Rhodopseudomonas palustris: one gene and its partner. The main gene of each other region encodes a partner of the protein of the gene in region 2 in a complex. Links are inferred from orthologs where the notes say so. Each region holds a gene or a part of one and is shown on either strand. Other genes may lie near its edges. The genes, in order: SR870_RS09835 and trxA.

Region 1 (15,679 bases), 1.6 Mb from region 2 along the record:
TTCGACCACGCTGCCGACGCTCGACTCGAACCGCGCCGCCAGTTCGAGCATCGCCTGTCGTCGTTCATTCTCGTGGGCGACGCGCTGCTGATCCTGCGAGGCGCGCAGCCGTTCGGTCTCGAGCAGGCTTTCCTTGAACACTTCGACGGTACGGGCCATCGAGCCGACCTCGTCGCGCCGGGCGCAGCCGGGGACTTCGACCGCGTGGTGGCCCTGGCTGATTTCCCGCATCGCGCCTTCCAGCGCCCGGATCGGCTTCGCCATGCCGCGGCCGAGCCAGAATGCGATCGCCATCGCGGCCAGCGCCGCGCCGAGCGTCGCCAGCCCGAGCCACTGCAGCGCGCTCGCCGTCAGCGCGGCGTAGGCGCTGGCGTCGCGCACGATCTGCAGCACCGCGACGGGGTTGCCGGAGAAGTTCTTGATCTGGCCGAAGGTCACGCCGGTGGCCTTGCCGCCGAGTTCCTGCTTGCGGATCACCAGTTCGCCGGACATCGCGCGGCGAACTGCATCGGCGTCCGGAGTCAGGCCGGAGATCGACGAGGCAATGACATTGGTGCTCTCGCCGGTGGGCTGTAGAATCGCAACGTCCACCCCGAACCGCGACTTCATCCGCTCGACGAAATTCTGGCCGAACGGCGCGCCGATATCCATCGTCCCCACCAGCCCTTTGCTGTCGACGATCGGCGCCGTGCCGAACACGGTGAGGTTGTCGCGGCCGGGCTCGATGCCGCCCTCGGAGCGTGAATTGGCCAGCGCATCCACCACCATCTTGCGACGGTTGGCGACGTTGTCGCCGAACGCATCCGGCTTGTGGACGCGGGCGAATGTCGTGGACGGCGGAACCTGGATGGTGATCAGGTTGAGGCCGCGCGGGGCGAGCTTGCCGTGAGCCTCCTTCAACAGCGCGATCGTGGCGTCGCGATCGCCGGAGCGAATCGAGTCCTTGACCGATTGCATCGCCGCGAGGGTTTCGCTGAGCGCCAGCGTGGTGCGGGTTTCCGCCTCGATCGCGCCGGACAGGTTGGCGTAGTCCGAGCGAAGCTCCCGCTCCAGCGCAACATCGATGGTTTCTTGCTGCCGCCAGAAGCTGAAGCCTGCCAGCATGGCGCACGATCCGATGGCCACCAGCGTGATCGCCACGATCATCCGCGCCGAAATCGATCTCAGCATCAAAGGTCCCCTTGCCCTGCATCGCCGAACGCCGCCGCGTCGGCCGGTACCCGGTTATCCTGTAATTCGAGAGGTAAAACATTGTATTAACGCGTTAAGTATTCGCGATCGGCTATTCCTTGAATCCGACGCAACAATCGGCGGGTAAGGTTGATCAGTTAGGTTAAGCGCGCAATTGCGTTGACCGCGCCGTCGCCGATGGTCAATTGGCGGCATGATCAAGGACGACGATTACGAACTCGATAGCTCTGGAAACAGGGTGCTGATCGGTCTCTCGTCGGAAGAAACCGCCGAGTTCTTCCGGCTGGACGAGATCATCGCCAAGAGCGGACCGCCGCCGGGCGGCAATGAGGAATGGTACCGACCCGAGGACCGCCGCTGGCTCGAACTCTACGAAAAGCACGAATCCGCCCGCCGCCCGTTTCTCAAGAGCAGCAAGACCATGCATTGAGAAGGTGCGGATCGACGCCGGGCTCCGGCGCCGCAATGACAGGCGTTCGAACGATCACCAGGCGTAGCGCAGCACGCCCTTGCCCGCATAGCTGCGGGTGACGTCGGAGAATTCGCCTTCGAAGGCGGCCGCGACCGAGAAGCCGTTCAACCAGTTCACCTCGGCGGACACCGTCGTCAGCGCCGCATCCCGCGCCGGACGCGCGCCGTTCACGACGAAACTCGCACCGGGCAGCGCCTGGAACGTCGCCGCGATCGAGCGTTCGACGTCGAAATCGTGCGCCCAGGCCGCCCGTCCGCGCAGCGTCAGCAGCACGCCATCCAGCGCAAACGACTTGTCGCTGCGCAGGCCGATCTCGCTGCGCGTCGTGGTTGCGGTCTTCGCAGCATAGTCGAGCGCGAACACGCCGTTGCCGCTCACGGTCTGCTCCGCATAGGCCGGCAGATCGAACGCGGTGACCTGCCCGGCGGCATAGGGCGTCAGGCCGATGCCGCCAATCAGCGGCGCGACGAAGCGGTGGCCGGCTTCGACGCGGGCGGAGTAAGCGTTGGCGTTGAAGTTGGCACGCAACTGATTGATCCCGCCGACGCCGAGTGTCCGCTCGGTGGTGATGTCCTGCCAGCCATAGGCGGCTGCGGCGGTGAGATAGAAGGCGCCAACGCGGTGGCGGACGAAGCCGCCGGCCTGGATCAGGTCGGAGCGGCCGGAGCCCAGGCCGCCGGACAGGCCGAAACTGGTCGCGCCGCCGGCCATCGCGAAGCCGGCGACGGTCTGCGGCGACAGCCAGTAATCCGCGCCGGCGGCAATGCCGTAGAGCCGGCTGGTCGAGGTCGCGGAGCCGAGCGTCGCATTGCCGTCGGTGGTCTGCGAACCGCCGAAGCCCGCGCCCCAACTGACCCAGCGCGGTTCGAACGTCGGCTTCACCGCTTTGATGATGATCGCGTGGGCGTCATGCGCCGAGCCGCCGCGGCCGGCGGTGCCACCCGCCGCGTAGGACATCGCGACCGGCGTCTGATCCGCCGGCCCGCGGCCGTTGCTGAACGGATCGGTCAGCACGCCCATGAACATGCCCATCGCGTTGAACGTCGACTGCTGTGCCCCGGTCGGCGTCTCGCCCGACGCAGCGCTCAGCCCGGCCGGGCCGAGCGCGCCGAACACGATCGGGATGCTGCCGTTGCGCGCGAAATAACCACTCAGCGCGTTGGCGACCTGAGTCTGGTTGCCGTTGAGGCCGCTGTTGATGACGGGCGGCGTCGGTGACGGCTCCGGGGTCGGCGGCGTCGGCGTGTAGTCGAGCACCAGATTGAGATAGGCGTTGTTGGCATCGTAGCCGAGACTCGACTTGAAGCCGGACGGCAGGTTGGTGTTGACCAGCGCGCCAAAAGTGCCGACCACTCCGCCGGTGGCGTTGACGATGGTGTATTGCCGCTCGACATAGCCGCCGCTGGCGAACGACGCGTTCACCGTCGCGCCACCCAGCGTCGCGGTGCCGCTGACATTGGTGCGGTCGGCACTGCTCGGCGACACCTCGACCATGTAGCTCGACGCCGCGGTGAAGACGAGGTTGCCGCTCACATTCAGCGTGCCGATCGAATTGCCCGGCGCCAGCGCGCCGCCGTTGATCAGCGTGGTGCCGACCGTGCCGGTGCCGCCGAGCGCCGCCCCTGCGTTCACCGTCGTCAACGACGACGACGCGATCGAGCCGTTGACGCTGAGCGTGCCGGCATCGACCGTGGTGGCGCCCGTATAGCTGCTGAGGCCCGTCAGAGACAGGTCGCCGGCGCCGCGCTTGACGACTTGGCCGCCTCCGGAAATCACGCCGCCGAAGCTCGTGGCGTCGGAGCGATTGAACGCGAGCGTAGCGTTGTTGCTGACGTTGCCGACGATCGAGCCCGAGGTACCGCCGTCGCCGATCTGCAGCGTGCCGCTGGAGACGGTCGTGCCCCCGGAGTAAGTATTGGTCCCGGTCAACGTGAAAACGCCACTGCCGACGCTGCCGCCGAAGCTGATCAGATTGCCGGTGCCGGAAATCGCGCCACTGAAAGCATGGGCGTCCGAGCGGGCGAACTCCAGCGTCCCGTTGTTGACGACGTCGCCGACGATCGATCCCGCGGTGCCGCCACTGCCGATCTGCAAGAAGCCGCCACTGATGGTGGTGCCGCCGGTGTAGGTGTTCTCGCCGAACAGGAGCAGCGCGTCGCTGCCGAGCTTGGTGACGCTGCCGGTGCCCGAAATCACCCCGCCGAAGCCGATTGCATCAGACCGATTGAACACCAGCGCTGCGTTGTTGGTGATGTTGCCGGTGATCGACCCGGTGGTGCCGCCGCTGCCGATTTGCAGCGTGCCGTTGCTGATCGTGGTGCCGCCGGTGTAGGTGTTGGCCCCCGTCAGCGTCAGCGTGCCGCCGGCGAGTTTGACCAGCTCTCCGCTGCCGGAGATCACGCCACCGAAGCCGATCGCGTCCGAACGATTGAATTGGAGCACGCTGTTGTTGACGACGTCGCCCACGATCGAACCGCTGGTGGCGCCGTTGCCGACCCGCAGCGTGCCCGAAGAAATCGTGGTGCCGCCCGTATAGGTGTTGTTGCCGAGCAGCGCGAGGATGCCGCCCCCGCGCTGGACCAGTTCGCCGCTGCCGGAGATCACGCCGCCGAGGCTGGTGCCGTTGCTGAGATCGACGGCCAGCGTCGCATTGTTGATGATGTCGCCGATGATGGAGCCGTTCAAGCCGCCATTGCCGAGCTGCAGCGTGCCGCCCGATATCGTGGTGCCTCCGGAGTAGAAATTGTTCCCCGTCAGCGTCAGCGTTCCGGTCCCGGTCTTGACCAGCGCGAATTGCGAGTCGCCGTCGCTGAACGTGCCCGAGAATTCCGTGGAGGTGTTCAGGCTGCCGATACTCAAGCTCTGGACCGGGACGCCGGCCGCGATGGCCGCCACCGTCCCGCTGCCCGACAGCGATCCGATCGATATCGAGCCTGAGGTCGTCCGCAGCCCCATGCTGCCGTCATTCTCGATTGCGGCGGTTCCTCCGGACGAAGTCTGGCTGAAAATCAGAGTACCACCCAGGTTCCTGATGGTCGCATTGCCCGCGGTGCTGAAGCCCACGAAGTCGATCTGGCTGCCGGAACCGATGAGGAATTCCTGGGCGTTGCCGGAGTTGTTGACGATGCCGGCGCCGCTCATATTGAGCTGCCCGCCGGATGCGACTCCGATCGTGTAGGTCGGCGTCCCTGCATCGAACGTGAAGCCGGCCGGGCTGCGGATGGTCGTCAGCACCACCGACGTCGGCGCGCCGTTGCTGGTGAACGTTGCCGTCGCACCGGCGTCGGGCACAACCGGGCCGCTCCAGTTCGAAGCCGTGTCGTAGTCCTGGCTCGTCGCGCCGGTCCAGACCTGCTGGGCATGCGCAGTCTGGGCGACCGACAACAAAGCCGTTGTGGCCATCAGCGCCGACACAACAACCTGCCGCCGCCCACGAATTCGAATCAGCTCGGCCGCCTTAAGCCGCGACCCCCGGTCGTCGGCAGTTCGCCGATATTGCAATTCACACCTCGTCACCTCGCGGGCCACGACCGAGCCCGCTTCGTGAATCAGCCTACAGGTTCACAATTGGGATGAACAGGTTGGCGGCGCCGCTTTGCGACAAAGTCGCATCGGGTGTGGATATGAGGCCACAGACGTTCCCGTTTTCGGAACCGTATTTCGTTCTACGGCATACTCGTTCGCGCGGTTCGAACCGAGCGCGCGGCGCACGATCACCAAGCGTAGCGCGCCACGCCCTTGCCCGCATAGCTGCGGGTGACGTCGGAGAATTCGCCTTCGAAGGCGGCCGCGACCGAGAAGCCGTTCAACCAGTTCACCTCGGCGGACACCGTCGTCAGCGCCGCATCCCGCGCCGGACGCGCGCCGTTCACGACGAAACTCGCACCGGGCAGCGCCTGGAACGTCGCCGCGATCGAGCGTTCGACGTCGAAATCGTGCGCCCAGGCCGCCCGTCCGCGCAGCGTCAGCAGCACGCCATCCAGCGCAAACGACTTGTCGCTGCGCAGGCCGATCTCGCTGCGCGTCGTGGTTGCGGTCTTCGCAGCATAGTCGAGCGCGAACACGCCGTTGCCGCTCACGGTCTGCTCCGCATAGGCCGGCAGATCGAACGCGGTGACCTGCCCGGCGGCATAGGGCGTCAGGCCGATGCCGCCAATCAGCGGCGCGACGAAGCGGTGGCCGGCTTCGACGCGGGCGGAGTAAGCGTTGGCGTTGAAGTTGGCACGCAACTGATTGATCCCGCCGACGCCGAGTGTCCGCTCGGTGGTGATGTCCTGCCAGCCATAGGCGGCCGCAGCGGTGAGATAGAAGGCGCCGATGCTGTGGCGCACGAAGCCGCCGACCTGCACCAGATCGGAGCGACCGGAGCCGAGCCCGTCGGCGAGGCCGAAACTGGTTGCGCCGCCGGCCATCGCGAAGCCGGCGACGGTCTGTGACGACAGCCAGTAGTCGGCGCCGGCGGCGATGCCGTAGAGCCGGCTGGTCGAGGTCGCGGAGCCGAGCGTCGCATCGCCGTCGGTGGTCTGCGAACCGCCGAAGCCCGCGCCCCAACTGACCCAACGCGGTTCGAACGACGGCTTCACCGCTTTGGTGATCATCGCGTGGGCATCGCGCACGGAGCCGCCGCCCGCGTAGGACATCGCGACCGGCGTCTGATCGCCAAGCCCGCGACCGTTGCTGAACGGATCGGTCAGCACGCCCATGAACATGTTCATGGCGTTGAACGTGGTCTGCTGAACGCCGGTCGGCGTCTCGCCCGCCGCAGCGCTCAGCCCGGCCGGACCGAGCGCGCCGAACAAGATCGGGATGCTGCCGTTGCGCGCGAAATATCCGCTCAGCGCGTTGGCGACCTGGGTCTGGTTGCCGTTGAGGCCGCTGTTGATCGGCAGCGGCGACGGCGTGGGTGTTGGAGTCGGTGTCGGCGTAGGCGTAAAGTCCAGCACCAGATTGAGATAAGCGTTGTTGGAATCGTAGCCCAGACTCGACTTGAAGCCCGACGGCAGATTGCTGTTCACCACCGACCCGAACGTGCCGACGATGCCGCCGGCGGCATTGAGGATGGTGTATTGCCGCTCGACATAGCTGCCGCTGGCGAAGATCGCGTTGACCGTCGCGCCGCCGAGCGTCGCGGTGCCGCTGACGTTGGTGCGGTCGGCGCTGGTGGGCGACACCTCGACCATGTAGCTCGACGCCGCGGTGAAGACGAGATTGCCGCTCACATTCAGTGTGCCGATCGAATTGCCCGGCGCCAGCGCGCCGCCATTGATCGATGTGTTGCCGACCGTGCCGGTGCCGCCCAGCGTGCCGCCGGCATTGACCGTGGTCAGCGACGAGGTTGCGATCGAGCCGTTGACGCTGAGCGTGCCGGCATTGACCGTGGTGGCGCCCAGATAGGTGTTGATCCCGGACAGGGTCTGGTGGCCGCCATTGAGAATGACGCCGCCGGTCGGCGCGCCGAAATCCGTCTTGATGATGCCGGCGAAATCCGATGCCGCGTTGGCGATCACCAGATTGTTGTTGTGCAGGGTGACGATGCTGCCGGCGACGCCGCGCAGCGCCTGAACCGTGGCGTCTCCGCCGGCATTTTGGCTCGCCAGCGTGACGCCGCTGGCGGCGAGATTGACCTCGCTGGAGGCCGCGATGGCGCTGACATGTCGAAGGTCCAGCGTGGCCGACGCCGAGCTGAGCGTGGTCGGGCCGCTATAGGTGTTGACGCCGAACAACCTGAGCGACGAATTTTGCCCGACGGTCAGGCCGCCGCTGCCGTCGATGACGCCGTTGAAGTTGGAGCCGAAAACAAAGTCGGTGCGCTGGACCGTCAGCGTGCGGCTGCCGAGATGGACCGCCGTGCCGTTCTGGCCCTGCAAGCTCTTGATCGAGATGCCGGCGTTGGCCCCGGAAATGTCCAGCGTCGTATTGGCCTGCAAGGTGACGCCTGCACCGCTGAAGTCGGCCGCGCCGGTCAATGCCAGCGTACCCGCATTGATCTGGATGGCGCCAGCGCTCGGGCCGGTACCGCTGAAGCTGAAGGTGCCGGTGCCTTCCTTGATGGCGCTTAGCGTGCCAATGAAATTTCCGGTGAAGCTGGTGGACGCATTGTCGCCACCGAAACTGAAGGCGTGGCCACCTCCAAGATTCACATTGCCGGCGCCCGCCAGCGATGCCACGGTCTGTTGTGTATTGGTGAGGTCGAGCGTCGCACCGGCGGCAATCGTCAGCGCCGAGGCGCTGCTGAGCACGTTGTTGGCGCCGGTCTGCAGCGTACCGTTGAGGATGGTCGTCGCGCCGCTATAGGTGTTGGCGCCGGACAGGACCAGCGTGCCGGTGCCGGACTTGTTGACCACGCCGGTGCCGGAAATCACGCCGCCATAGGCCGTCGTATCGGAGCGGGTGAAGGTCAGCGTGCCGCTGTTGACGATGTCGCCGGTGATCGAGCCGAGGGTGCCGCTGTCGCCGACCGTCAGGAGCGCGCCGGCATTGATCTGCGTGCCGCCGCTATAGGTGTTGGCGCCGGTCAAGGTGTTGAATCCGCCGGAGACGAGCATCTGGCCGGCGCCGCTGATCGCGCCGCTGATGGTGCCGCCTCCCATGGTCGCCAGGATCCCCAGCGCGACATCGGTCGCGACCGAGCCGGAGTCGAGGAACAACGAATTCGTCGCGATGGCGCCCGCCCCGGTCACGGTGGACCCGCTCCCGACAGTCAGGGTGTTCAAGACCAGTGTCGCGCCGCTATTGATGCCGATTGTGGCGCCGGACATCGTGATCTGCCCGGCATTCGCCGTGGTCGCGGCCACCACCGGGGTGGTCGGCGTGGATGCGATCGTCGAGACGTCGGTTGAGGTCGGTGCGACGCCGGTGCTCCAATTGGCGCCGTTGGAGAAGTCGCTGTCGACGTTGCCGTTCCAGGATTGCGCCTGCAGCGCCTGCGGATAGACCACGATGCCGACCAGCGCGGTCGACAGCAGCAATTGCTTGATCCGTGCCGCGGCGACGGACGCGATCCGCACCCTGCCGTTCGCGATCCTGCCACCCCTCACCGTCGGCACGTCCATCGTCGCGTCTCCCCAAAGCGCTGCCGTTCCGACGCACGCGGGCGCGCCGGCCGGGTCTTGTCTTCATCGATGGCGTGTAGCTCGGCCGCTTGCGACACCGCCGCATGCGCGTTCGCTCCGCCCCCCAGGGGGACACTAGGAGCGCGGCAACGGGATGAAAAATTATGTCTTTGAATGCCGACCATAGCGCCGGTGAATGGTTTGGGCCGCGCTCCCGTGCCGACAATGAGGGCCGGCTGCGACAATTCGCCATGGCAGGCGGGCCGCCGCTCATCTATCTATCAGCCGCGCGAATGATTGAAGTTTGCGTCGCAAGATCAAGGCTACAGGGGGACGGCGGGGGCCGATGGCGACGATCAACCTGCGTAATGTCGACCTCAATCTGCTGATCGTGTTCGACGCGGTGTATGCCACCGGCAATATCAGCCACGCCGCGCGGCAACTGGCGCTGAGCCAGCCGGCGGTCTCGAACGCGCTGACGCGGCTGCGCGAGCATTTCGACGATCCGCTGTTCGTGCGCGCCGGCCGCGGCGTCAAGCCGACGCTGCGCTCGCAGCAGATGATCGACCCGGTGCGCGAGGCGCTGCGGCTGATCCGCCAGCAATTCGACGGCGATCGCAGCCTCGATCTCGCCTCCTACAAGCGCACCTTCCGGATCGTGATCGTCGATCCGCTGGAGCCGATCCTGATGCCGCCGCTGCTGCGCGAGATCACCGCGCATGCGCCGCAGGTGACGATCGAATCCCGCCCGCCCTGGAACACCAACGTCACCGACGACATCATCGCCGGCACGCTGGATCTGGCCTGCTACACCTTCCCGGTCAGCGCGCCGGGGCTGGTGTTCGAGACGATCTGCCCGTGCGACAACGTCGTGGTCGCCCGCCGCGGCCATCCCGGGATCGGCGCCACGCTCGACGCCAGGACCTTCATGGCGCTGAACCAGGTGGCGCTGATCAACGAGCTGCGCGGTCACATCAATATCGATCGCGACATCACCACCCGCGGCGGCAACCGGCGGATCGCCTACATGGTCAACAAGGTCTGGTCGATGCCGGCGGCGGTCGGCAGCAGCGACCTCGTCGCGGTGTTGCCGCGCCGTTTCGCCGAACTGATGGCGCCGGTGTTCAATCTGCAGATCCACGAATCGCCGGTGCCGATCTCGGAACAGCACTTCCACATGATCTGGCACGAGCGAAACACCGACGACCCCGGCCACAAATGGCTGCGCGACACCATGCTGGAGGCGATGCATGCCGGCGCCTCGCCGCCCGGACTGGTGGCCGCCGCAGCCGCGTGCTAGCCCTCGCTGCAATCAACAGCGGGGAGACGAAACGCGATGGTCGAGGCGGTGATCTGGGATTTCGGCGGGGTGCTCACCTCCTCGCCGTTCGAGGCGTTCGCACGGTTCGAGATCGAGCGCGGGCTGCCGATCGACATCATCCGCCGCACCAATGCCGCCAATCATTTCGAGAACGCCTGGGCGAAGTTCGAGCGTGCCGAAGTCGATCTCGACACCTTCGACGCGCTGTTCGCGGAAGAATCGCGCGCGCTCGGCGCCGAGGTCCGCGGCCGTGAGGTGCTGCCGCTGCTGTCCGGCGATCTCCGCCCGCAGATGGTCGAGGCCCTGCGCCGCGTCAAGCAGAGCTTCAAGACCGGCTGCATCACCAACAATCTGCCCGCCAACGCGATCGGCTCGGCCTCGGGCCGCACGCTGTACGTCGCCGAAGTGATGGCGCTGTTCGATCACGTCATCGAGTCCGCCAAGATCGGCCTGCGCAAGCCGGATCCGAAGATCTATCGGATGATGACCGATACGCTCGGCGTCGACCCGGCCAACTGCGTCTATCTCGACGACCTCGGCGTCAACCTCAAGCCGGCGCGCGAGATGGGCATGACCACGATCAAGGTCACCAGCGCCGATCAGGCGATCAGAGACCTCGAAGCCGCGACCGGGCTGAAGCTGCGCGCCGACTAGAGCCGTTCCGTCTCCGATGGAATCAGCACTGGCGTTCTGGGACTCTGACCACAGGCACAACCTCATGGTGAGGAGGCGCGAAGCGCCGTCTCGAACCATGCGCCGCCGGCCATGATGCGTCGCCCCATCCTTCGAGACGCCCGGCTTCGCCGGGCTCCTCAGGATGAGGAGTCAGTGCATCTGGCAAGGGCCATATCGCTTCAATCAATCGATGAAACGCTCTAGGCGCGCCGCGCGATCATCAACCCATCGGGGAGTAGTCCCACCGACCAGCGCCGCCTCGGCTGCTGGTCGGTGGGACTGGCTCAGCGCGCCTTGTCCTTGCCGCGATCCGCCTTGCCGGACCCGACCGTCGCCGCGTCCGCGCGGCTCAGCCGCAGCACCTCGCCGTCCGGATGCTCGGTGACCAGCCAGATCGCACCGTCGGAGGCGACCTGCACGTCGCGGATACGGCGATCGAGGTCGCGCAGCATCCACTCCTCGCCGGTCACCTTGTCGCCGTCGAGCGAAGTGCGCACCAGCGCGCGCGCCGCGAGGCCGCCATGCAACATGTGGCCGCGCCATTCCGGAAACATCTCCCCGGTGTAGAAGGCGAGGCCCGAGGGCCCGACCGTGCGCTCGAACACATGCGCGGGGTCCGTCATGCCATCGACACCACGCGCGCCCTTGCCGATCGGCGCGCCGGAGTAATCGACGCCCGCGGCCTGCATCGGCCAGCCGTAGTTCTTGCCGCCCTCGATCTTGTTGATCTCGTCGCCAGCGCGCGGCCCATGGTCGTTGGCCCACAGCGCGCCGGTCTGCGGATGGAAGGCGAGCCCCTGGCTGTTGCGGTTGCCGAGCGCATAGATCGCCGGCGCGGCGTCGTTCTGCCCGACGAACGGATTGTCCTTCGGCACCGAACCGTCGTCCATCACCCGGATGAAAGAGCCGGCCTCGTCGTCGCGCTTCTGCGCCCGCGACATGTTGCGCCGTTCGCCGATCGACATCACGATCGATTTGTCCTTGGGATGGAAGGCGAAGCGGCCGCCGAAATGCAGTCCGCTGGAATCATGCGCCTTCGGCGTGTAGATCACCTCGACATTGTCGAGCCGCGCCTTGTCGCCCTCCTCGACCAGTCGTCCGCGCGCGATCGCAGTGCCGGCGCCTTCCTCCGAGGGCTGGGCGAAGCTGAAATAGATCAGCCGGTTGTCGGCGAAGTCGGGATGCGGTGCGACGTGGAACAGTCCGGCCTGGCTGCGGCCGGTCGGCCCCTTGTAGTGGAACACCTTCGGCACGCCCTCGACCTGCATCAGCCGGCCGTCACGGCTACCGAGCTGAAGACGACCCGAATTCCGCTCGGTCACCAGAAACCGGCCGTCCGGAATCAGCGCGATCCCCCACGGATGTTCGACGCCCGCGATCCGCTCGACATTGACGCGCGCTTTGTCGGTCTCAACCGTACGGGCGGAGGCCTGCGACACGCAGGCTGCGGTGGCAAAAGCGGCCGTGGCCATCGACAGAGTTGACCAGGCTGTCTTCGTGCGCGGCATCGCGAATCCCTTTCGATTGGAGGCCCCGCGTATCAATCCACCCTCAACCCGGCCGTTCCCGGCCCGGCACTGCGACCGGTGGTCTCGCCGGCGCGCGCTCGTACCAGCCCTTCGAGCGGTTGACGATCCACACCACCGTCAGCATCACCGGCACCTCGATCAGCACGCCGACCACGGTGGCGAGGGCCGCGCCGGACTCGAAACCGAACAGGCTGATCGCCGCCGCCACCGCGAGTTCGAAGAAATTGCTGGCGCCGATCAGCGCCGAGGGGCCGGCGACGCAATGCTGCTCGCCGGCGAGCCGGTTCAGCAGATAGGCCAGCCCGGAATTGAAGTACACCTGGATCAGGATCGGCACCGCGAGCAGCGCGATCACCAGCGGCTGCTTGATGATCTGCTCGCCCTGGAAGCCGAACAGCAGCACCAGGGTCGCCAGCAACGCCACCAGCGACAGCGGCTGGACCGCGCCGAGCAAGCGCTGCAGCCCCGCCTCGCCGCCGGCCGCCAGCACGCTCCGCCGCAGCAGCTGGGCGATGATCACCGGGACCACGATGTACAGCCCCACCGACAGCATCAGCGTGTCCCACGGCACGGTGATCGCCGACAGCCCCAGCAGCAGCCCCACGATCGGCGCGAAGGCGAACACCATGATGGTGTCGTTGAGCGCGACCTGACTCAGCGTGAAATGCGGCTCGCCTTTGGTCAGGTTCGACCACACGAACACCATCGCGGTGCACGGCGCCGCGGCGAGGATGATCAGCCCGGCGATGTAGGAATTGATCTGGTCGGCCGGCAGATAGTCCCGGAACAGATATCCAATGAACAACCAGGCCAGCGCCGCCATCGAGAACGGCTTCACCGCCCAGTTGATGAACAGCGTCACGCCGATGCCGCGCCAATGCTCGCGCACCTGCGCCAGAGCGGCGAAGTCGATCTTCACCAGCATCGGAATGATCATGAGCCAGATCAGCACCGCCACCGGCAGATTGACCTTGGCGATCTCGGCGGCGGCGACCACCTGGAAGAACCCGGGAATGACATGGCCGAGCGCGATGCCGACGGCGATGCAGAGCGCGACCCAAAGTGTGAGATAGCGTTCGAAGGTGGACATGATGGCCTCTTTGATCACTTCACGCTGCGTAGCGTGGCTCGAAAATGCGTCTTGTCTTGCGAGCGAAGCCGACCAATCCACCGCCGTCATCCCCGCGAAAGCGGGGATCCAGTCTCCCAGAGCGCCAGCTTCTGAACGAAGCGCTCTGGGTACTGGGTCGCCCGGTCAAGCCGGGCGATGACGTAGTGCAACGTTGCTTCGCCTTGCATTCATCGTTGGTCTGCCATCATCGGTCTGCGCGCATGTTCACGCCGTCGCCACGCGCCGGCCGGTCTCGTCGATCACGCGCTCGCCGTCTTCCTTGACGAATTCGCCGCGCTGCGGCGGCAGCAGGTCGAGCACGATTTCGGACGGCCGGCACAGCCGCACGCCCTTCGGCGTCACCACCAGCGGCCGGTTGATCAGGATCGGATGCGCCATCATCGCGTCGAGCAGATCGTCGTCGCCGAGCCCTGGATCATTCAGCTTCAGCTCGGCATAAGGCGTGCCCTTCTCGCGCAACGCCGCGCGTGGCGTCAGCCCTGCGCGCGCGATCAGTTGCTGCAACAGCGCCCGGCCGGGCGGGCATTTCAGGTACTCGATCACATGCGGTTCGATCCCGGCATTGCGGATCATGCCGAGCGCGTTGCGCGAGGTGCCGCAGTCGGGATTGTGATAGATCACGACATCCATCACGCCACTTTCGGACGACCGAAGCTGACGCCCGCGAACAGGCCGATCTCCTGCAGCACCGCGCCGAGCGCGACGCTATCGAGTCGCTTGATCGGCAGCGCGGTAAAGGCGTCGATCCGGTTCTTCAGGAAGCGGAACGCCTGCACGAACGCGCGCTCCTTGTCGATATCGCTGCCCTCGACCGCGGCGGGATCGTCGATGCCCCAATGCGCGCTAGTCGGCTGGCCCGGCCACACCGGGCAGACCTCACCGGCGGCGTTGTCGCAGACGGTGAACACGAAATCCATCACCTGGGCGTCCGGCTCCGCGAACTCCTGCCAGCTCTTCGAGCGCAGGCCCTCGGTCGGATATTGGCTCGCTTCGAGCACCTTCAGTGCGAATGGATTGACCACCCCCCTCGGCTTGCTGCCGGCGGAGAAGGCGTTGAAGCGACCGGCTCCGTCCTTGCGCAGGATGCTCTCGGCGAGGATCGAGCGGGCGGTATTGCCGGTGCAGAGAAACAAGACGTTGAAGGTGCGGTCAGACATCGGCGGGCTCCTTGGGATCACAACACGGCTGTAGGTCGGCGATCAGCGGGGCGCACAATTCCGGGCTGCCGCCGCAGCAATCCTTGATCAGAAACAGCGCGATCTCCTGAAACCGCTCGAGGTCGGCGCGATACACGATCGAGCGGCTGTGCCGCCGCGACCGGATCAGACCGGCGCGGGCCAGGATCGCCAGATGCGACGACATGGTGTTCTGCGGCACCGCCAGCGCGTCAGCGATCGCCCCGGCCGCGAGGCCCTCCGGCTCGTGCGCGGCCAGCAGCCGGAATGCCTCCAGCCGGGTCGATTGCGCCAGAGCCCCGAGGGCCATGATTGCGTTCTCTGATTCCATATATCCAGAATTATCGATATTTAGCAGCAAGTCAAGATCGCGATCGAGATTAATTCGATTATCCTAGAATTACCGTTTGACCCACGGAGAATTCGATCGCACGATGCGGGCATGAAGATTGACGACGTCGCCACCAAATTCGAGGCGCTGGGCAATCCGACCCGGCTGAAGATCTACCGGGCGCTGGTGCGCGCCGGCGAGGCCGGCACGCCGGTCGGCCGGCTGCAGGAGCGGCTGAAGATCGCGCCCTCGACGCTGTCGCATCATCTCAAGACGCTGGTTGCGGCCGGGCTGATCCGCCAGGTCCGCGACGCCACCACGCTGAACTGCCACGCCAATTACGAGGTGATGCGCGGCCTGATGGACTTCATGGTCGCCGAATGCTGCGCCGATGCCGTCGAAAGCAAGGACACCAAATCCGCCGCCTGAGTTTTTCGTGCCCGCTTATTCGATGCTTCTAGTCTGATAGAATTACCGAAAGCCCGTCCCGCCGTCCTGCCAGCCAACCGTGAGGAGAGCCCGATGTCCACCACCGAGATTACCGAAATCGTCCGCGAGAAATATGCCGCGGCCGCCACCCGCGCCGGATCGTGCTGCGGCACCCCTGCCCTCGACCATGTCAGCCCGATCACAAGCAATCTCTACGATGCGGCCCAGGCCCAGGGCCTGCCCGCCGAAGCGATGCTGGCCTCGCTCGGCTGCGGCAACCCGACCGCGCTGGCGGAGCTGAAGCCGGGCGAGACCGTGCTCGATCTCGGCTCCGGCGGCGGCATCGACGTGCTGCTGTCGGCGCGCCGCGTC
Region 2 (12,120 bases):
TTTCACCGGACTGACGCGCCACGTCATCGCGGTACCGATCCCCGACCGCGCCGGCGCGATGGCGCCGGAAGCGCTCGCCGATTCCGGACGTGCGCTCGGCCTGCGGGTCGAACTCGCCGACGGCGTCGACGCCGCGCTGCGGCGGATCGCCGGCCTTGCCTACGAGCTGCCGCCGCGTATCCTGATCACCGGCTCGCTGTATCTCGCCGGCCACGTGCTGAGCCTCAACGGCACGCCGCCGAACTGACCCCAACCGAACGAGACCCGCCATGCGGATCGCCGCCATCGCCGACATGCACAGCAACTACGCGGCGCTGGAGGCGGTGCTGGCCGATATCGGCAGGCAGGGCGTCGACCACCTCGTCTGCCTCGGCGACATGGCGAGCGGCCCGCTCGACGCGCGGCGGACGCTGGACATGCTGATGGCGCTCGACATCACGGTGGTGCTCGGCAATCACGACCGCTATCTGCTCGATCGCCCGCGCGACGACATGGGCGCGTGGGACAAGATCGCGTTCGATCAGCTCGACGCCCATCATCTCGACTGGCTGCGCAGTATCCCGGCGACGCACGTGCTCGACGGCGCGGTGTTTCTCTGCCACGCCACGCCCGGCAACGACGAGACCTACTGGCTCGAAACCGTCAACCCGGACGGCGCGATCCGGATGTCGGATCTCGCCGCGATCGAGACCCATGCCGACGGCATCGCGCAATCGCTGATCCTGTGCGCCCACACCCACATCCCCCGCGCGGTGCGCCTGCGCGACGGCCGGCTGATCGTCAATCCCGGTAGCGCCGGCTGTCCCGGCTATCGTGATCGCGTGCCGTATCCGCATCTGATGCAGACCGGCACGCCGGACGCGAGCTACGCGATCCTCGATCGCGCCAACGGCGAATGGCGGGTCTCGCTTCGCCTGATCCCCTACGACCACGCCGCGATGGCCGCACTCGCCCGACGGAACGGCATGGCGGCCTATGCCGACACGCTGGCGAGCGGATGGGTCAGGCCAGCAGCCTGAACGGATCGACTGCTTCTGCGCGAGCTCGAGGGCAGGAGTCGCCCGCGCTCTGCCCGTGTCGCCCCCACCCCAGCCCTCCCCCGCAAGTGCGGGAGAGGGGGCGCGTCGTGCGTGGGGAGGGGCAGTGCTGGTGCCCCCGCGTCCGCTGACGAAGCGATCCGAGACAAGGTCTATCACCGGGCACGGTCGGTCCCTCTCCCGCTTGCGGGGGAGGGCTAGGGTGGGGGCGACGCGGGCGCGGCGTTCGCGTGGTGTGCTTGCCCTCTGAAACGCAAACGGCCGGCGGATGCCGGCCGTTGCAGAACGTTCAGTGGCGCGGCTCAGACCGCCGAGCTGATCCACTGCTGCAGCTTGGCCTTCGGCGCGGCGCCGACCTGGCGGGAGGCCATCTCGCCGCCCTTGAAGATCATCAGCGTCGGGATCGACATCACGCCGTATTTCGACGCGGTGACCGGGCTCTCGTCGACATTGAGCTTCACGATCTTGACCGTGTCGCCCATCGCGCCGGAGATCTCGTCCAGCGCCGGCGCGATCATGCGGCAGGGGCCGCACCACTCGGCCCAGAAATCCACCACGACCGGCCCCTCCGCCTTGAGAACTTCAGCTTCGAAATCGGCGTCTGACACCTTGCCTACGGCCATGGAATACCTCGTGAAAGCGGATGATGGCGCAGCGGGAATCGCGCCGGGGAGCTGAATTCAAAGTATGAACGCGCCGGGGCGGGGTCAAGCGCGCTCACGCGATCGGCGGCACGGCCTGCTCCGCGTCCAGCGCAGAGGCTGAAATCTCCATGATTTCAGGCGTTTCCGTCCACAGCAGGGCGGCCCTGACGATCCGCTGTGGATACAGCAGCGCCAGCACGGCCCGGTACAGCGCAAGCTGGCGCAGATAGGCCGGCGGCGTTTCGGCCAGCGTCGCCGGCGGGGACTGGTTGGTCTTGAAATCCACGATCAGAACCTCGGCGTCGGTCACCACCAGCCGGTCGATCTGGCCGGACACCAGTACCGGTTGGCCATGGCGCTGCACCCGGCCGACGACCGGCACCTCGGCCCGGCTGCCGGGCGCGAAGACAGCGGCGAAGCGGGGGTCAGCAATCACCTGCAGCACCCGCGCGGCGAGCGCGGCGCGGTCCTCGTCGTTCCAATCCTTCGCATTGCGGGCGAGATAGCGCGCGGCTGCGTCGGCGCGAACATCCGCCGGCAGATCGGGCAGCGACTGCAGCAGCCGGTGCACCAGCGTGCCGCGCTGCAAGGCGCGCTGGCGTTGCGCCTCCGACTCGCCGCGGCGCAGGCGGCGGGCATCGGACTCGTCGGAATCGGATGGCCGCAGCACGTCGTCGGACGCGCGTTGCGCCGGCGCGGCCTGGCGCAACCAATCCGGCACGATCAGCGGCGACGCGGCGGGCGGTGCTTCGGGCGCGGCGGCTTCGACGGTCTCGTCCTCGGGACGGCAATAACGCTTCACCGCGCCATCCGGCGGCGGCACCGCGCGCATCGCCAAACCCGAACTCTCCAGACCCTTGCTGATCAGATCGTACCAGGACAGCGCGCGGACATCGTTGCGATTGCCCGGCATGCAGCCGCCGACGATCAGCCGATCCGCGGCGCGCGTCATCGCGACGTAAAGCAGCCGGCGATATTCGTCCTCGGTCTCCCTGATCATCGCGGCGCGGGCCTGCTCGACGACGCGGGGATCGTTGGCCTTGCGGCCGGCCCACACCATCGCGGACGGCGCGCCGGGCTGCGCATTGCCGCCGGGCAGCCGGATCAGATTGAGCCGCTGGCTATCGGCCGGCGACGATGTGGTATCGACCAGGAACACCACCGGCGCTTCCAGCCCCTTGGCGCCGTGCACGGTCATGACGCGGACCTCGTCGCGCGAGATTTCCATGTCGCGCTTGATCTCGGTATCGGCGGCGCGCAGCCACGCGACGAAGCCCTGCAGCGACGGCGGCTGCTTCTGCTCGAAGCTCAGCGCCAGTTCGAGAAACTCGTCGAGCGCGTCATTGGCTTCCGGCCCGAGCCGGCGCAGCATGCGGGCGCGGCCGCCATCGCCGCCGAGCAGCCAGGCGTAGAAGCCGAACGGCGTCTCGGCCTGGGCGCGGGATGCGCAGGTGTCGAGGCGATGCAGCGCGGCTGATAGTTTCGGATCGCCCGCCGCGTGTTCGCGCAGCGCGGCGCGCAGCGAGCCCTTGCGCCGCCACGCCAGCCGGAACAGATCGTCGTCGTCGAGCCCGAACAGCGGACTCTTCAGCGCCACCGCGAGCGCCAGATCGTCCTGCGGCAGCAGCAGCGCGTCCGCCAGATTCATCAGGTCGATGATCGCGATGTGTTCGGTCAGCTTCAGCCGGTCGGCGCCGGCGACCGGAATGCCGCCGCGCTTCAAGGCCTGGATCACCGCATCGAACGCCGAGCCGCGGCGACGCACCAGCACCAGCACGTCGCCATAGCGCAGCCGACGCCGGTCGCCTTGCGACCCCGTCATGGTGCCGCTGCCGATCAGCGACGCGATCTCGGCCTGCACCTTGTGCGCCAGCCGCACTTCGGGGCTGGTTTCCGACACCGCATCGAACGGCGCGCGCCAGCCTTCGATGTCCTGCTTGTCGTCGGGCACTTCGAGCGGCCACAGATCGATCAGGCTGGGGCCTGCATCGGTCAGCGCCTGATGCAGCGGATAGGCGTCGTCGGCGTGAATGCTGCGGTAGATGTCGCGATCGCGAAACACGTGATCGACCGACTGCAGGATGGTGGCGCCGGAGCGGAACGAGTAGTTGAAGCTGACCTTCTCGAAGGCGAGCCCGGCGCCGTGGAAGCGCCGCTGCAGCAGATCGCGCCGCTCGGCGAATTCCTTCGGCACCGCGCCCTGAAACGAGAAGATCGACTGCTTCTCGTCGCCGACCGCGAACACCGTGCGCCGCACGCCCTCGCGCGCGCCCTCGCCGGCGGTGAATTCGGCGATCAGATGCGCGACGATGTCCCATTGCTTCGGGCTGGTGTCCTGCGCCTCGTCGATCAGCACATGATCGACGCCGCGATCGAGCTTGAAATGCACCCAGCTCGACGCGCCGCTGTCGAGCATCTGCAGCGTCCGGTCGATCAGATCATCATAATCGAGCAGCCCGCGCTCCTGCTTTTCGCGGCGGATGCGCTCGGCGACGTCGAAGGCGATCACCAGCAGCGCGCGGGTGCGCTCGCGCATCAGCAACGCGCGGCGGCGCTCCAGCAGATCCTCGAGCCGCGCGCCCTCGCGCTTGAGGTCCTCGACCAGACCGGGCGCGGCATCGGCGATCTTCTTGGTCGCGAAGCTTTTTCGCAGGCCGTTGTCCTTGGTGAAGAACACCTCGCAATATTTGTCGAGCTGTGCGGTGCCCGACAGCGCGATCGCCGCCCGCAGCCGCTTGGCCTGCGCCTGATCGTTGGCGCTGCCCTGTTCGAACATCGCCGCTGCCGTGGGCCATTGCGACCGCGGCAGATGCGGGCCGTCGACGATGTCGCGCTCGACATTGTCGCAACTGTCCTCCGCCGCGACGCCGAGCGTCACTGAGAGTTGCGCCATCGCGCCGTCGACACCGCCGGCCTGGGCGATCCATCCGAGGAAGCGGTCGCGGCTCATGCAGGCTTCCTGCACCACCTCGCGGAAGGTGATATCCGCCGCGCTGGTCATCGCCAGCGCCAGCGCGCGTCCGGCGGCGCTGTCCGGCGCGGCGGCTGCCTGCAGCAGCACCGCGAGACTGGCGCGCTGCATCAATTCGGCCTGATCGCGATCGTCCAGCACGCTGAACCGCGCCGGCACATTGGCCTCGAACGGAAACTGCTGCAGCAGCCGGGTGCACAGCGCGTGGATGGTCTGCACTTTCAGCCCGCCCGGCGTCTCCAGCGCGCAGGCGAACAGTTTTCGCGCCTGCGCCAACAGGGACGGAGCGACCGAATTGATGCCGGTGGCGCGGATCGCGGCCGTCAGCGCGTCGTCGTCGAGCGTCACCCAGCGGCCGAGCGTGGTGAAGACGCGCTCGGCCATGTTGGCGGCGGCGGCCTTGGTGAAGGTGATACACAGGATGCGCTCCGGCGGCACGCCATCGAGCAGCAGCCGGATGACGCGCTGCACCAGAACATGCGTCTTGCCGGAGCCGGCATTGGCCGAGACGAACACCGAGGCGGACGGATCGGAGGCGAGGATCTGGCGCTCGCGGGCCTGATCCGGAATGCTGCGCGGGCCGCTCATCGCTGCGCCTCCCCGACGCCGCCAGCGGCCGACCATTCCTTGATCCGCGCCAGATCGTCGTAGCGGCCGTAGCGCTGCGCCCACATCGACAGCACCAGCGCGTGATAAGGCTGCGCCTCGTCGTCGAAACGTCGGACCAGCGCTTCGAGCTTGGCGCGGGCCTCGGCTGCGGCATCGTCGGGATACTGCGGCTCGTCCTTGCGTTCGATCTTCAGTTCCAGCACGCGCTCGTCGCCGGGCGGCGAGTTGCCGCTGAGCTTGACGTAGGTCAGCTCGCTCACCGACGCGCCCGCGTCGATGCCGTCGAAGCCACCCTCGCGCAGGATCGCGGCTTCGAGCGTCAGTTGCGGCGACAGCCCCATCCGCACCTGCTTGCCGGTCGGCGGGTTGCCGGTCTTGTAGTCGAGGATCGCGTAGCTGCCGTCGGCGCGATGCTCGATCCGGTCGGCGCGCGCGGTCAGCACGAAGTTGCGGCCGCCGTCGAGCGCGATCGACAGGCTGCCGTCGCGCTCGGCGAACACGCGCGGGCCGTCGGCGCGGCGCGCTTGCTCCCAATTGCCGAACCAGGCTGCGATGCGGGCGAAGCGCGGCCACCACAGCGCGCGGGCCTCGGGATGATCCATCAGCGGCGCGAAGTGCTTCTCGCCGATGGCGAGCAGCACCCGCGCCGGATCGTCCGGCAACGCATCGGGGAAGCGCTGGGTGAAGTCACCGAGCGCTTCGTGGATCGCCGAGCCGCGATCGGCCGCCGACAGCGGCATGTCGACCGGGTCGATCGCCGACAGGCCGAGAATGAACTTGGCGTAGATCGTGTAGGGATCGCGCAGCCAGTCCTCGATCGCGGTGACCGACAGCTTCAGCGGCCGGGCCTCGCGCGGTGGCTTCGGCGCCGGCTGGGCGATCGGCACGACCTTTTCGGGCCGATCCAGCGCCAGCGCGTAGTCCAAATACGTCTGCCCGCGGTCCTTGATGTCGCTCCAGCGCGGCTTGCCCGCCACCGCTTCGAGCCGGTGCAGGAACCGCGACGCCACCGCCGGCGCGCCGCCGACTTTATTGGCGTGGGTGAGAATCACTTCATTCGCGCCGAGCAGTTGCGCGAAATCGTGCGCCGACAGGCCGATCCGGCGCTCCGGCAGATCGAGCCCGAGTTCGTGGCGCATCGGCCGCGACAGCCACGGATCGATCCGCGGCGCCGGCGGCCAGACGCCTTCGACCAGCCCGCCGAGAACGACGCGATCGTGCTGCGTCAGCCGCGCCTCGAGCGGGCCGTAGATCCGCAGCGCCGCATCGGCGAGTTCGGGCCGGCGCACGGTGCGATCCCCGAAAGCAGTCTCGAACACGTCCGCGTAGTCATGCGGCGGCACCATCACGCCGCTCAGCGGCGCGACCGCGGCGAGATCGTCGAACGCTTTCAGCAGCGCCGATCCTTGCGGCCCTTCGAACGCGACTGCATTTTCGTCGTGATCGATCGACAGCGCGATCAGCACGTCGCGATGACGCTGCCCGAACGCGCACAGATCGAGCGGGTCGGCGCCGACGCTTTCGAGCGGCGCCAGCGCGGCGCGCAACGCCACGATCAACGTCTCGGCACCGTCGAGCGCGTCGTCGCCGAGCCGCGCGCGCGGCTCCGACTTGTGCAGCGCGCTCGCCTCGTTGCGCCTCAGCTTCGTCAACTCGGCGCGATAGTGCGCAAACTCCTTGGCCAGACCTTCATTGCCGGCCGCCGGCCGGGTGCCGCGCAGCAGCGCCAATTCCAGCGTCTCGACCGCGGAGCGCCAGCCGTGCGCGTCGCGGCCGAGCCGCAGCAGCGGGTGTTTCAGCAGCGCCAGCAGCGTCGCCGGCTCGCAGCCGTGCAACGCCGTCTCGGCGGCGAGCCGGGCGAAGATGCCGGCCTGCGTATCCATCAGCGAGTCGCCGCCGGAATCGTCGACCGGAAGATTCCAGCGGCCGAGTGCCGCGACGACGCGGCGCGCCAGCGCGCGATCCGGCGTCACCAAAGCGGCGGACTGGCCGCGCTCGCGTGCCTCGCGCAGCGCGACGGCAATCGTCAGCGCCTCGATCTCCGAGTTCGGCGCCTCGATCAGCGTCAGGCCATGGGTGCCGTCGCCAATCAGTTGGTCGATAGCGGGGTCGGCGAGCCGGTCGTGCCACGATGCCGTCGCCGCCGACGGCCGCATCGCCTCGGAAGCGAGCAGTTCGCGGCCGTGGCGCTTGCCTTCGCCGAGGCGGATAACGTCGCGCCGCTCCAATCCCATGCGCGCCAGCAGGGCGTGCATGGCGAATTGCGGATGGTTCGGCGACGGCGGCGAGACGAGCTTGCCCTGCTTGTCGTGCACCGGGCCGATCATCTGCCACGCCGCCTCGTCGAGTTCGGTGTCGAGCCCCGGCAGCACCACGGCGCCATGCGGCAGTTGGGCGATGGCGTGCAGGAGGCGCGCGGTCGCCGGCATCGAGCCGGTCGAGCCCGCCGCGATCACCGGCCCGCCGCGATGCGCCGCAAGCCGCGCCGCTTCGGCCTCGATCAACAGATCGCGCCGCGCCGCCGGCTCGATGCGGTCGCTCTCGCGCAGATGCTGCGGCCACCACTGCCCGGCGATCTTGAGGAAATCCAGCGTCAGCCGCCAGTAGCGGTCGAACGCCTCCGGCACCAGCGTGTCGAGCGCCGCCCAATCGACGCCGCGCGTCGCCATGTCGTCGATCAGCCGCGCCAGATCGTCCGCCAGCGCCAATGTCGAGGCCGGGCCGCCGACCACCAGCGGCGATTGCAGCGGATCGCCGGGGCGCAGGCCCTTGGCCCAGGCGGCGATCAGTTGCGCCAGCAACAGGCGACGCGGCAGGCCGTCGAGCGCCGGCGGAATGTCGAGATCGGCCGCGCCGGTCGCGGCCTGCGCGAACGCCAGTTCGTCCTCGTCGACGTCGCCGAGCGGGACGATCCGCGGCAGCAGCACGGCGTCGGTTCCGAGCACGTCGAGAAAGACGTCGCGCGCGAGGCGACCGGCGCGGCGGGTCGGCAGATACAGCGTCGCCTCGGCGAGGCTCTCGGGCCTGGCGCGCGCGTCGAAGCCCTCGATCAATCGGCCGTCGACCAGAGCTTCGATCGTCGTGCGCAAAAACGGCGCGGAGGGCGGGACACTGAAAACGCGCATGAAAATCCTGATTCGCCGATCGGGCGATCATGGCATGGCGCGGACCGGCACGGGAGGTGCCGGGCGGCGCTTCACGCGACGCTGGCCAGATAGGCGCGCTCGGCGGCGGCGACCGCGTCCGGGGTTCCGACATGCATCCAGACGCCGTCGAGCCGCAGCCCGAACAGCCGCTGCCGCTCGGCGGCGCGGTCGAACATCCGCGTCAGCGAGAACTCGCTTTGCGGCGCATCCTTGAAGATCGCGGGCTGCATGATGGCGACGCCGGCATAGACGAACGGCGTCACCTCGTTCTCCTTGCGCTTGCGCAGAGTGCCGTCGGCGGCCATCGCGAAGTCGCCCTTGCCGGCATAGCCGATGCTGCCCGCGGTCGGCGCCATCAGCAGCAGAATGTCCATCCGCGCCGGATCGAACGCATCCGCGAGCCGCGTCAGATTCGGCCGTACGCCGTCGATCCACAGCGTATCGGCGTTGAGATGATAGAACGGCGCTTCGCCGAGCAGCGGCAGCGCCTTGACCACCGCGCCGCCGGTGCCCAGCACGACGTCGCGCTCGTCCGAGATGATCACGCGCGGGCTGGTGCGCGCGGCGGTGTGATCGATGATCTGGTCCGGCAGATAGTGCACGTTGATCACGGCCTCGGCGACGCCGGCGTCGGCGAGCCGGTCGAGCACATGATCGAGCAGCGGCTTGCCGGCGACCGGCACCAGCGGCTTGGGTTTGTGGTCGGTCAGCGGGCGCATCCGCACGCCGAAGCCGGCGGCGAGAACCATCGCTTTTGAAGGTTGAACGGACATCGTCGCTCGTTGTTGGGACCGAACCGGATTCGTGCGAATCGATTGTATCACGCAGCACCGGCCGGTCTATCGGCGGCCAGCCTGGCGGTCACATCTCAGCGGTCTTGAGGTAATCGTGAACCATGACGCCGATGCGACATCCGCCGGGCGAACAGCGTCGCGCGGCGATCCGGCGCAATCATGCCCGGCGTGCGACGGCCGTCAGGCGGCGGGGGCCGCCGCGCGCGCGACCTGTTTCTTCTTCTTGTCGTGGCGCAGGAAGCTGACGCCGATCTGGTCGCCATTGACCCAGCTCAGCTCGCAGCGGCGATAGGCCAGGCCCGTGGACGACAGCAGCAGAAAGAACTCCTTGAGGTTCAGCCCTTCGACCGACCCCTCGACGGTCAGCTTGGCGCCGGACTCGGAGACGTCCTCGAGCATGCAGGGACGGCGCCAGGTGCCGTCGATCGCCATCATCTGCGCCCGGATTCCGCGTTCGAATACGACGCGCCCATCCTTGTTACGTTCGCCAGCCATCTCTTTTCCTCGCCCCGAACAGCGACCACGAGGGGCCATTCCTGGGAAGATTACGCAGGCAATCAACCTAGCGAAAGCCCGGCTAACAAGACGTAAAGCCGACCGTTCAAATCAGCGCGGCGCCGGTACATTTGCCTGATACCAGTCGCGGAACCCGGCCAGCGACGGGTGCGCCAGCGAACGGGCCAGATAGGTCCAGATCCGCGGCTGATGGCGCAGATATTGCGGCTTGCCGTCACGCCGGTTCAGCCGCGCGAAGGTGCCGAGCAGCCTTGTGTTGCGCTGCGCCGACATCACCGCATAGAGCCGCGCGAAACCGGCCGGATCGAAGCCCGGATCGGCGGCGAGCCGGGCCTTGATGTAGCGGCCGAGCAGCGCCAGTTCGAGCGCTTCGGGCACGTCGATGCGGGCGTCCTGCAGCAGCGACACCACGTCGTAGGCGGCCGGCCCGCGCACGGCGTCCTGGAAATCGATCACGCCGACGCGGGCGATCTCGCTGCGCGCGGCGAGCCAGATCAGATTCGGCGAGTGGAAGTCGCGTAGCACCCAGGTCCGCGTCTCGCCGGCGATGCCGTCGAGCAGCCGTCGCCACATCGCGACGAATTCGCCGCGCAGCGCCGCGGAGGCCGGCGCGCCGCGGTCGGGCAGGTACCATTCCGGCATCAGCCCGACCTCGATCAGCATCGCGTCGGTGTCGAACGCCGGGATCGCGTAGTCCTCCTGCGGCAGCGGCAGCGTCTCGGGCAGCGTCTGGCCGTGCAGCGCCGCCAGCATGTCGACCGCGGCCTGATAGCGCTCGGCGATCGGCTCGGGCGGCGTCCCCTCGACAAAGCCTGCCGTACCGAAATCCTCGGTGATCAGAAAGCCGGAATCGAGATCGGCATGATGGATCGTCGGCGCCGAGAAGCCGCGCGCGCGCAGACCGCCGGCGATCGCGACGAACGGACGAACGTCCTCGGCGAGATGGACGGCTGCGCTGTAACTCTTGCCGGAATACAGCGCCGGCCCGTCCGGCCGCCGCGGCGCGTTCATCAGGATCAGCGATTCGTCGGCCCTGACCAGCCGCGCATAGGATCGCGTCGAGGCGTCGCCCGGCATGTGGCGGCGCTCGGCCTCGGCATAGCCGGAGGTCTCGATGAAGCTGCGCAGCGCCGCCAGCCGCTCGACCTGCGCCGCCGCCCTGCCGTGACCGGTGATCTCGGCGGCGCGCGCCATCGAGCCGAGCGCCGGCCGATGGCTGAGCGCGATGTCGATGCGGTCCGCCGGCATCGCGCCGGGCGCGCGCTCCGGCCATTCGATCAGCGCGACGACGCCGTCCGGCAGCGGCGACAGCCCGATCTCGTCGAGTTCGGAGGGATCGTCGACGCGATACAGATCGGCGTGCAGCAGCGGGAACGGCGGCAGGTCGTAGCTCTGCACCAGCGTGAAGGTCGGGCTCGGCACTTCGAGCTCGTCGTCGCCGGCGAGGTAGCGGATCATCGCCCGCGCCGCGGCGGTCTTGCCGGCGCCGAGATCGCCCGACAGCGTGACGACGTCGCCCGGGCCTATCAGCAGCGCAATGTCCGCCATCAGCCGCGCCGTCGCCGTCTCGTTGGCGAGCGCGACCGAGAATGTCGCCGGACCCGTCATTCGGCGGCGTTGCGCTGTGCGGTCGGCTCGATCGGGAATTCGCAGATCACCGAGGTGCCGTGCCCGACCACCGAATCGACCTCGACCTTGCCGCCGTGCAGTTCGACGAAGGAGCGCACCAGCGCCAGGCCGAGGCCCGGGCCGCGGTGCCGCGAGCCCTGGGAATCGCTCTCGAACAGATCGAACACCTTGTCCTTCAGCGCCGGCGCGATGCCCGGACCCGCATCGGTCACGGTGAAGACCACGCTGGTCCCCTTCTTGCGGACGACGAGCTTCACGGTCGCCTCGCTGGGCGAAAAGCCGATCGCGTTGGCGAGCAGATTGTACAGCACCTGCACGACGCGGCGCTCGTCGCCGACGAACTCGCCGATCGCCGGATCGGTGTCGATGTCGAGCGTTATCTGGTCGCGCGCGAGGCGGTCCTGAATGCCTTCCGCGGCCGCCGCGATGGTGCGGCGGATCTCGATCGGCCCGAGATTGAGCGTCATCGCGCCGGCGTCGATGCTGGCGAGATCGAGGATGTTGTTGATGATCGCCAGCAGCGCGTTGGTCGACGAGGTGATGTAGGCGATGTACTCGGACTGCTTGTCGTTGAGCGGGCCGGTGCTCGGATCGCCGAGCAGATGCGCGAAGCCGATGATCGTGGTCAGCGGCGAGCGCAGCTCGTAGGAGACGTGATGGACGAAGTCGATCTTGATGCGATCGGCGGTCTCCAGCGCCTCGTTGCGCTCGCGTAGCGCGCGCTCGACGTTCTCGGTGTCGCTGATGTCCTGGAACGTCAGCATCGTGGCGCCG

What was found.
Region 1: the proteins of trxA (region 2) and SR870_RS09835 are in contact, whole or in part, in an NMR structure (PDB 2IPA), measured with the Bacillus subtilis proteins. The link is inferred for Rhodopseudomonas palustris from one-to-one orthologs.

What each region holds. Positions count from the first base shown.
Region 1 is NZ_CP140155.1:2,171,942-2,187,620, forward strand. Bases 12,766-15,679 are described here. They hold SR870_RS09835 (arsenate reductase ArsC), read right to left. Parts: upstream 14,530-15,679; coding sequence 14,002-14,529; downstream 12,766-14,001. Other genes in these bases: arsB (ACR3 family arsenite efflux transporter), read right to left, coding at 12,766-13,330; arsC (arsenate reductase (glutaredoxin)), read right to left, coding at 13,577-14,002; SR870_RS09840 (metalloregulator ArsR/SmtB family transcription factor), read right to left, coding at 14,522-14,878; SR870_RS09845 (metalloregulator ArsR/SmtB family transcription factor), read left to right, coding at 14,990-15,307; SR870_RS09850 (arsenite methyltransferase), read left to right, coding at 15,401-15,679. Outside these bases: SR870_RS09790 (methyl-accepting chemotaxis protein), read right to left, coding at 1-1,170; SR870_RS09795 (hypothetical protein), read left to right, coding at 1,385-1,621; SR870_RS09800 (autotransporter-associated beta strand repeat-containing protein), read right to left, coding at 1,676-5,065; SR870_RS09805 (autotransporter outer membrane beta-barrel domain-containing protein), read right to left, coding at 5,377-8,715; SR870_RS09810 (LysR family transcriptional regulator), read left to right, coding at 9,062-10,015; SR870_RS09815 (HAD-IA family hydrolase), read left to right, coding at 10,052-10,690; SR870_RS09820 (PQQ-dependent sugar dehydrogenase), read right to left, coding at 10,996-12,183; more of arsB, read right to left, coding at 12,263-12,765. UniProt on the Bacillus subtilis protein: Catalyzes the reduction of arsenate [As(V)] to arsenite [As(III)]. In vitro, can dephosphorylate para-nitrophenyl phosphate (pNPP).
Region 2 is NZ_CP140155.1:3,808,038-3,820,157, forward strand. The notes cover bases 1-2,921. They hold trxA (thioredoxin), read right to left. Parts: upstream 1,661-2,921; coding sequence 1,340-1,660; downstream 1-1,339. Other genes in these bases: SR870_RS17180 (folylpolyglutamate synthase/dihydrofolate synthase family protein), read left to right, coding at 1-247; SR870_RS17185 (metallophosphoesterase family protein), read left to right, coding at 270-1,019; addA (double-strand break repair helicase AddA), read right to left, coding at 1,755-2,921. In the rest of the region: more of addA, read right to left, coding at 2,922-5,240; double-strand break repair protein AddB, read right to left, coding at 5,237-8,386; SR870_RS17205 (nucleotidyltransferase family protein), read right to left, coding at 8,458-9,180; SR870_RS17210 (PilZ domain-containing protein), read right to left, coding at 9,382-9,696; tRNA (adenosine(37)-N6)-threonylcarbamoyltransferase complex ATPase subunit type 1 TsaE, read right to left, coding at 9,808-11,325; SR870_RS17220 (sensor histidine kinase), read right to left, coding at 11,322-12,120. UniProt on the Bacillus subtilis protein: Participates in various redox reactions through the reversible oxidation of its active center dithiol to a disulfide and catalyzes dithiol-disulfide exchange reactions.